DNA from 3 places in the Gorillibacterium terrae genome. Region 1 is predicted to be linked to each of the others. Evidence: predicted binding sites of a transcription regulator. Region 1 holds the regulator's gene; each other region holds the start of a gene.
What was found. The regulator LexA, encoded in region 1, represses DNA repair genes until DNA is damaged. The targets are predictions, from matches to a motif close to CGAACATATGTTCG.
Positions count from the first base shown of each region.

Region 1 (2,267 bases):
TGATGCGGGCCACCGTATCGTCCATGCTCATGCAAACACCTCCCTTGATGCGAGTTTCTCTATTACTTTGCCATTGCCATAAAGCCTTGTCAAGCGGTCATTCTGGCGGTGTCGCGGCCCCCGGGATGGCGGCCAAGAGGGCTTGGTTTCCTTTGATCGGCCTTCACGGGTTTACCGTTCGTTTTGGCCTTCTTGGTTTCTTGCTTTCTTCCTGTTGGGTTTTCCTCACCTTATTTCCTGTCCTCGTCTTCTTACTTGTCCCAAAACGTTAAAAAAGCAGCGTCGGCTCCATGCGAAGTTAACTCCGCCCGGTCCATCGCTGCTTGCTTCTCAAGTGAACTTTATGCGTAAAAGAAAATCGCTTCCTCACGTCGCCCGCACCCGGCAGTCGCCAGTCGCCGCTTGGCCAAGAGCCTGCAAGCCTGCGGATAAACGCTTGGTCTTTGGGCTGAACCGCCGAGCGCCCCTGCACCGGTTACTTGCTGTCAGGCAGCCGCAGAATCTGTCCAACCTGCAGCTCGTTGGAGGTCAGGTGATTGATTTTCTTCAATTCCTTCATATAGGAACGGATCGACCGCCCGTCGGCGTAGCGGCTGGAAATGCTCCACAGGCTGTCTCCGGGAGCTGCGTCAATGACGACTCCTGTGCCTTCGGCTGCCGCCGGCTTAGAGGCGGGGATGACGCTGGCGGAAGAAGGGCTGTTATCCGAAGCTCCTGCGGTAGCATAGGCCGTCATCAGGAAGCCACCGAACAGGAAGAACGTAATCAGAAGCCCAAGGACCACCGTTCTCGACGAAAAGGACAGTCTCCGGCCTTCATGATCGGCTTTCCGCGAGCCTGGTGGGGAATAGCGCAATGCGGCTTTGACGCTCCCGCTGCGCCCGTCTCTCCCGATTCGATGATCCATACCGGCAGGTTCACAGATATAGTAAGCACTCATCTTCACGACCCCCAAACGTTTGTTCTGTTCTCACTATAAGGCGAACACATGTTCATGTCAAGTGAAAAACGAACTTATGTTTGTACGAACTTTCATTCTATGGTATACTTTGCTTATAAATTCCCTGATGGAGTGATCATACGTGACGAAATTATCGGGCCGCCAACAGGCCATTCTCGAATTTATCGCTAGCGAAGTCAAGGCCAAGGGATATCCGCCCTCCGTCCGCGAGATCGGAGAAGCGGTGGGCCTCGCTTCCAGTTCGACCGTTCACGGCCACCTTGACCGTTTGGAAAAGAAGGGAATGATCCGCCGCGACCCGACGAAGCCCCGTGCTATCGAGCTGCTCGGCACGAATGACGACTCCGTCTCGCAATTTTCCTTCTCGGTCGCCCGCGTTCCCCTGATCGGCAAGGTGACGGCAGGCGTTCCCATCACCGCAACCGAGAACATCGAGGACTACTTCCCTCTTCCGGAGCATTATGTCGGCGACCATACCGTCTTTATGCTGACCGTGCAGGGAGACAGCATGATCGATGCCGGCATCCATGACGGCGATTACGTCATCGTCCGCCAGCAGCACACTGCCAACAACGGCGATATCGTCGTCGCCATGACCGAGGAAGACGAAGCGACGGTCAAGACCTTCTACAAGGAGAAGGATTACTTCCGCCTGCAGCCGCAGAATCCGACGATGCAGCCGATCCTGCTGAAGACGGTCTCCATCCTGGGCAAGGTCGTCGGGGTATTCCGCGACATTCATTAAGGTCCGCCTCGTTCTCCCGCTTTATTCGAAGCTAACGAAAGCCTCTTCGCACGCGAATGTGCCGAGAGGCTTTTTTTGACGGGTACGGGTTCCGACGGAACTACACCGGGCAATTCGATCGCCAGCTCGGTTCAATCCGGCCAGGTTCCCTGTGACCGCCCAAACCCAAAAAAAACGCCAGCCCAAGCCAGACAGCCCGGCAACCGACCGTTCCTCCGCCCTACTGGGCGACAGGGGACGTTTGTCCGAGCTCCCGGAGCGCCTTGTTCAGATCCCCGATGTATCGCCCCAGCTTCACGCTCAGCTCGGAACGCATCACCTCGCGGACGATGCCGAACCGGTCCGTATAGCCGCGGCAGACATAGCTGTAGTAATACACCATCTCGCCGTCGTATTCCTCGCCGGTGACTTTGATCTGCCGCCGGGCCAATTCTTTGCGCAGCGAGCGCATTTCCTGCGCCGCCCGGTCCAGCAGCGCATCCGTCGCCCCCAGATACGCCGACTTGAGCAGGTGCGGCAGGCGCTCGATCTCGCCGCGGCTGCGTTCCAGCATGGTGATAA
Region 1 is NZ_JBPPGI010000001.1:2,111,020-2,113,286, forward strand. Features, by position in the region: gene ACSEXS_RS09385 (DUF896 domain-containing protein) at 1-31, opposite strand, end outside; gene ACSEXS_RS09390 (LysM peptidoglycan-binding domain-containing protein) at 476-736, opposite strand; gene lexA (transcriptional repressor LexA) at 1,083-1,706, shown strand; gene ACSEXS_RS09400 (YhjD family protein) at 1,927-2,267, opposite strand, start outside.

Region 2 (2,267 bases), 960 kb from region 1:
TCAATGGAGGAATCCAAAATAGCGCTCGATCCGCAAACGGAGCTCGAACAGGCGTCGGGCCTGGACGTGATTATCCTTGGGCCTTCAGCGAGTCCAGCAGCAGTCGGAGATAGGCGATTCGTTCCGTGCGCTCGCCGAGCGGAATGTCGCCCATGTATTCGATGCCGTCATACTCCGTCGGATAATTGACAGCCGACATGAAAATCACATATTTGTACCGCTTGCTGATCGCGTCGCCAACCAGGATCTCGTCCAGCAGCTCGGACAACCGCAGGCCTACCTCGGCGGAGATGCCCACGATCTTCCTCGACACTTCATCGGTGTCGGCCAGCCGCTTCGCATCTCTCAAAATGACCATATTGCCGGGAAAACGCTGCGAGTACTCCATGATTTCATTGGCCGCCAAGATCAATTTCTCTTCACAGCCGAGGTCGTCGCTGCTTAAGATGGCGGATACGGTCAGGGTGTTCTCGATATAAAATTCCTTCACCAGCCTCAGCATCTCTTCCTTGGACCGGAAGTAATAATTGATGGCGCTGACGTTGACCTGGGCTTCCTTGGCGATGGCCCGTATGGAGATATCGCAGGTTTTGTTGACTCCCATCAAGTACAGAGCCCGGTCCAATATCCGTTCCTCTACGTTCTTGAGCTCTCTCATAAGCCACCTCTAACGCGGGATTTGGTGAATATCTATCATCAAAAAAAGCTCCCAACCTGCCGGAAGCAGATCGGAAGCTCTGTTGATGGAAGAAGTGCGGTCAAGAGGACTTGAACCTCCACGTCATTGCTGACACTAGAACCTGAATCTAGCGCGTCTGCCAATTCCGCCATGACCGCATATCATTTGCCGCTTCGCCAACCGCTCATTTCGTTCGATCGTCTCTTGCGGACAAAAAGTAATATACCACGATCGGTTTATCGGTGTCAAATCATTTTTTTGGAAAAGTCACTCGGCTTCTCTTGAACAGCCCTTTTGGATAAATCGTGAAAATCCTGCTGTAAGTTTCTTGCAATTGCCGACGGGATGGATTACAATGGAATTACCAATACGAACGGAGGTTCGCATCCATGGCCATGAACGCGATTGACCTTTCCCGTCCCTCTGTCCCCACCGCTTCGGAGCAGCAGTTGGTCAAGCATTACGTGCTCTTGCCCGTCTTGCTCACAATGCTCCAGCAGGATATCGATACCATCCGCGACTCCTCCGTTCGCATCAGCCTTCCGCATGTCGTCGTCATTCAGCGGATGATGGATTCGGTCCGCGAGGACCTCGCCCGCATCCGCGGCAAGCTGGGCCTGGCAGGCATCCGCATCTATTCGGAGGATAAGAACGCCGATGGCATCTCCTGCCGCTATGTTTGTCGGGGCTACCGGGAAACCTACCGAATTTCCCGGGCCGAGGTGAAGACCGAGATCGGTCTGCTGGCCGGCCGTTACGTCGAAGCCCGCTCGTCCTCCCAGGGCTGATACCGGTATTGACGGTCCAGCTTAAGAACCCGCTTGTTCAGCTTCTTAATCATCACGGTGTGGTCGTCCCACGCCATCACATACCCCTTCACATCGTTGGCCGGATCGGCGTCGCGCACAACCCGCACGCGGGTTCCCTCGAGCCGGTACCGGTCCAATTCTTCGTCGCTGATCAAGGGAGATCCGCTCCTTTCCTTGGCTGGTCCCTTCTATTCCATTATCGCTCATTCCGTGCCCTCCGCGCAATTTTGCGGAGGGCACCGCCGCATCTGCGGGGTAACTTTCGATATAGCCGTTCTGTCCGGCACTCGTCTGTTGACAAGAGCACCCCGGAATTTCTATACTGAAGGCATCCAACGATAAAGGGGAAATTTTGATGTCGGTGAACGTTCTTAACTGATGAATTTCATACCCGCCGAAGCTCGGCCGGGGCAATTCCGAAGGTTTCCATGGATGGCTGGGGTATAACCCGGTTCCGCCCTTCTGTTTCATTGCGCCCTGACGAACCTTGGCCTCAGTTAAGAACAGCAAACCCGCACCTTTCCCTGCTCTGACCGAAGAGACGGACCGTGCTGCTGCACGGTTTTTTGCGTTTCGTCGCGGGCTCTCCTTCCGAGGGCCCGGCTCTTCGGTCTCGTATCCCGCCAGGGACATGGGGTGACGCAGCTTGCGTTCTCCATGTCCTTTTTTGGCGTACCGTCGTATCCCCACTATGCCCAAGGAGGCTCATGATGAATCCCGAAACCCTGAACAAACTGGAATACCCCCGCCTCGTCGCCGAGCTGGAGGAGCTTGCCGTC
Region 2 is NZ_JBPPGI010000001.1:1,152,228-1,154,494, reverse strand. Features, by position in the region: gene ACSEXS_RS05045 (TetR family transcriptional regulator) at 71-658, opposite strand; tRNA gene ACSEXS_RS05040 (tRNA-Leu) at 754-837, opposite strand; gene ACSEXS_RS05035 (YhjD family protein) at 1,069-1,467, shown strand; gene ACSEXS_RS05030 (hypothetical protein) at 1,434-1,643, opposite strand; gene ACSEXS_RS05025 (endonuclease MutS2) at 2,199-2,267, shown strand, end outside.
Region 2: ACSEXS_RS05035 (YhjD family protein) is a predicted target of LexA. The motif match lies at 1,050-1,063, and genes of this name have one in related genera.

Region 3 (2,267 bases), 410 kb from region 1:
TTCTGGCCGAGCGCCTGGGTCTGCCGCTGATCGAAGACCGAGATGCGATGGAGCGGATCCGCCGGCTTTTCGCCGAGCGGAATGCGGTGATGGTGGAGAGCAACGCCCGGCAGGCGATGACGCTTGAGGGCAGCGAGACCCTTCCCAACGATACCGGGCTTGCCGTCGGAACGGCGGTCTCGAAGGCAGGCAGGCACTACGTGCTGCTTCCCGGGCCGCCCAAGGAAATGAAGCTCATGTTCGAGAACTATGCGCTTCCCTGGATCCGGGAGCGGATGAGCGGCGAGCAGCCGCTGTTCAGCATCATGCTGAAATTCGCAGGCATCGGGGAATCGAACCTGGAGCATGCGCTGTTGGATTTGATTCAAGCCCAGACCGATCCCACTATCGCGCCCTATGCGAAGGAGGGGGAAGTGACGATCCGGCTGACGAGCCGCGCGGCCTCCGAAGCGGAGGCGAGGGCCAAGATGGAGCCGACGAAGGCCGAGATCGCCCGCCTAGTCGGCGAATATCTCTACGCCGAAGAGGAGGCGTCCATCGAAGAGGTCATCCTACGGCTGCTCAAGGAGCGCAGCCGTACGCTGTCGGTGGCGGAAAGCTGCACGGGCGGCCTGCTGTCCGACCTTCTTACCGCCATCCCGGGCAGCTCCGGCAGCTTCAAGGGCGGAGTGGTCTCCTACTCCAATGAGCTGAAGGCGGCGCTGCTTGGTGTGCCTGTGACGCTGCTGGAAGGGCCTGGGGCGCCTGGCGCGGTCAGCCGGGAGACGGCCCGCGCCATGGCGGAAGGTTTGCTCTCGCGGACGGGAACGGATTATGCCGTTTCCGTTACCGGCGTGGCCGGACCGGACTCCTCGGAGGGCAAGCCGGTCGGACTGGTGTATTTCGGCGTAGCGGAAGCGGGAGGCCCGACGGAAGTCTTCGAAGCCCGCTTGAACGGCAACCGCGAGACGATCAAGCTTAAATCGGCCAAATCCGCTCTCTACCATCTGTGGAGACGGCTCGGCGGCCAGGGACGATGATATAAACGGATCTTAAGATCCAATGAGCCAATCAAGTGTAATCGGAACGACATGCCGTCTGTGCAGGCGCGAACCGTGAGGTTCCGTCCCCTATAAATCCGTTTGACGGGCTTCGCGGACGGACGGTATAATAACGGCAAGGACGGACAGCGGAAGCACCGCGGCGAAGAATCGATTCTTCGCCGCGGTGCTTGTCGTTTGGCGGACGTTCAAAAAAATACGAATATATGTTCGAAAAATGCTTGGCAAACGCTTCGGAATCGGGTAAAATAAACCTATAAAGCGAGAAGGATGTGAGTCGATTGTCAGATCGTCGCGCGGCGTTGGAAATGGCACTTCGCAACATTGAGAAACAGTTCGGCAAGGGGTCCATCATGAAGCTCGGGGAATCCACGCACATGCAAGTGGAAACCATTCCGAGCGGCTCCCTGGCACTTGATATAGCGCTCGGAACCGGCGGGTTCCCGAGAGGCAGAATTATTGAAATCTACGGACCGGAATCCTCCGGTAAGACGACCATCGCCCTGCATGCGATCGCTGAGGTTCAGAAGACAGGCGGACAAGCCGCCTTCATCGACGCCGAGCATGCGCTCGATCCGCTCTATGCCCGCAAGCTCGGCATCAATATCGACGAGCTGCTGCTGTCGCAGCCGGACACGGGCGAGCAGGCGCTGGAGATTGCGGAGGCTCTCGTCCGCAGCGGCGCCGTCGATATTATCGTCATCGACTCCGTAGCGGCGCTTGTGCCGAAAGCGGAAATCGAAGGCGAGATGGGCGACTCCCACGTCGGCCTTCAGGCGCGCTTGATGTCTCAGGCGCTGCGGAAGCTGTCCGGCGCCATCAACAAATCGAAGGTAATCGCCATCTTCATCAACCAGCTTCGCGAGAAGGTCGGCGTTATGTTCGGCAACCCGGAGGTTACGCCGGGCGGACGTGCCCTTAAATTTTACTCCAGCGTGCGCCTGGACGTTCGTCGCATCGAATCCCTCAAGCAGGGCAACGACGTGATCGGCAACCGCACGCGGATCAAGGTCGTCAAGAACAAGGTGGCTCCTCCCTTCAAGCAAGCGGAAGTTGACATGATGTACGGCGAAGGCATCTCCCGAGTAGGCACCCTCGTCGATATGGGCACCGAGATGGACATCGTCGACAAGAGCGGCGCCTGGTATTCCTATGAGGGCGAACGCTTGGGCCAGGGCCGCGAGAACGCGAAACAGTTCCTCAAGGAAAATCCGAAGATCGCCGATG
Region 3 is NZ_JBPPGI010000001.1:1,696,445-1,698,711, forward strand. Features, by position in the region: gene ACSEXS_RS07385 (competence/damage-inducible protein A) at 1-1,019, shown strand, start outside; gene recA (recombinase RecA) at 1,322-2,267, shown strand, end outside.
Region 3: recA (recombinase RecA) is a predicted target of LexA. The motif match lies at 1,240-1,253, and genes of this name have one in related genera.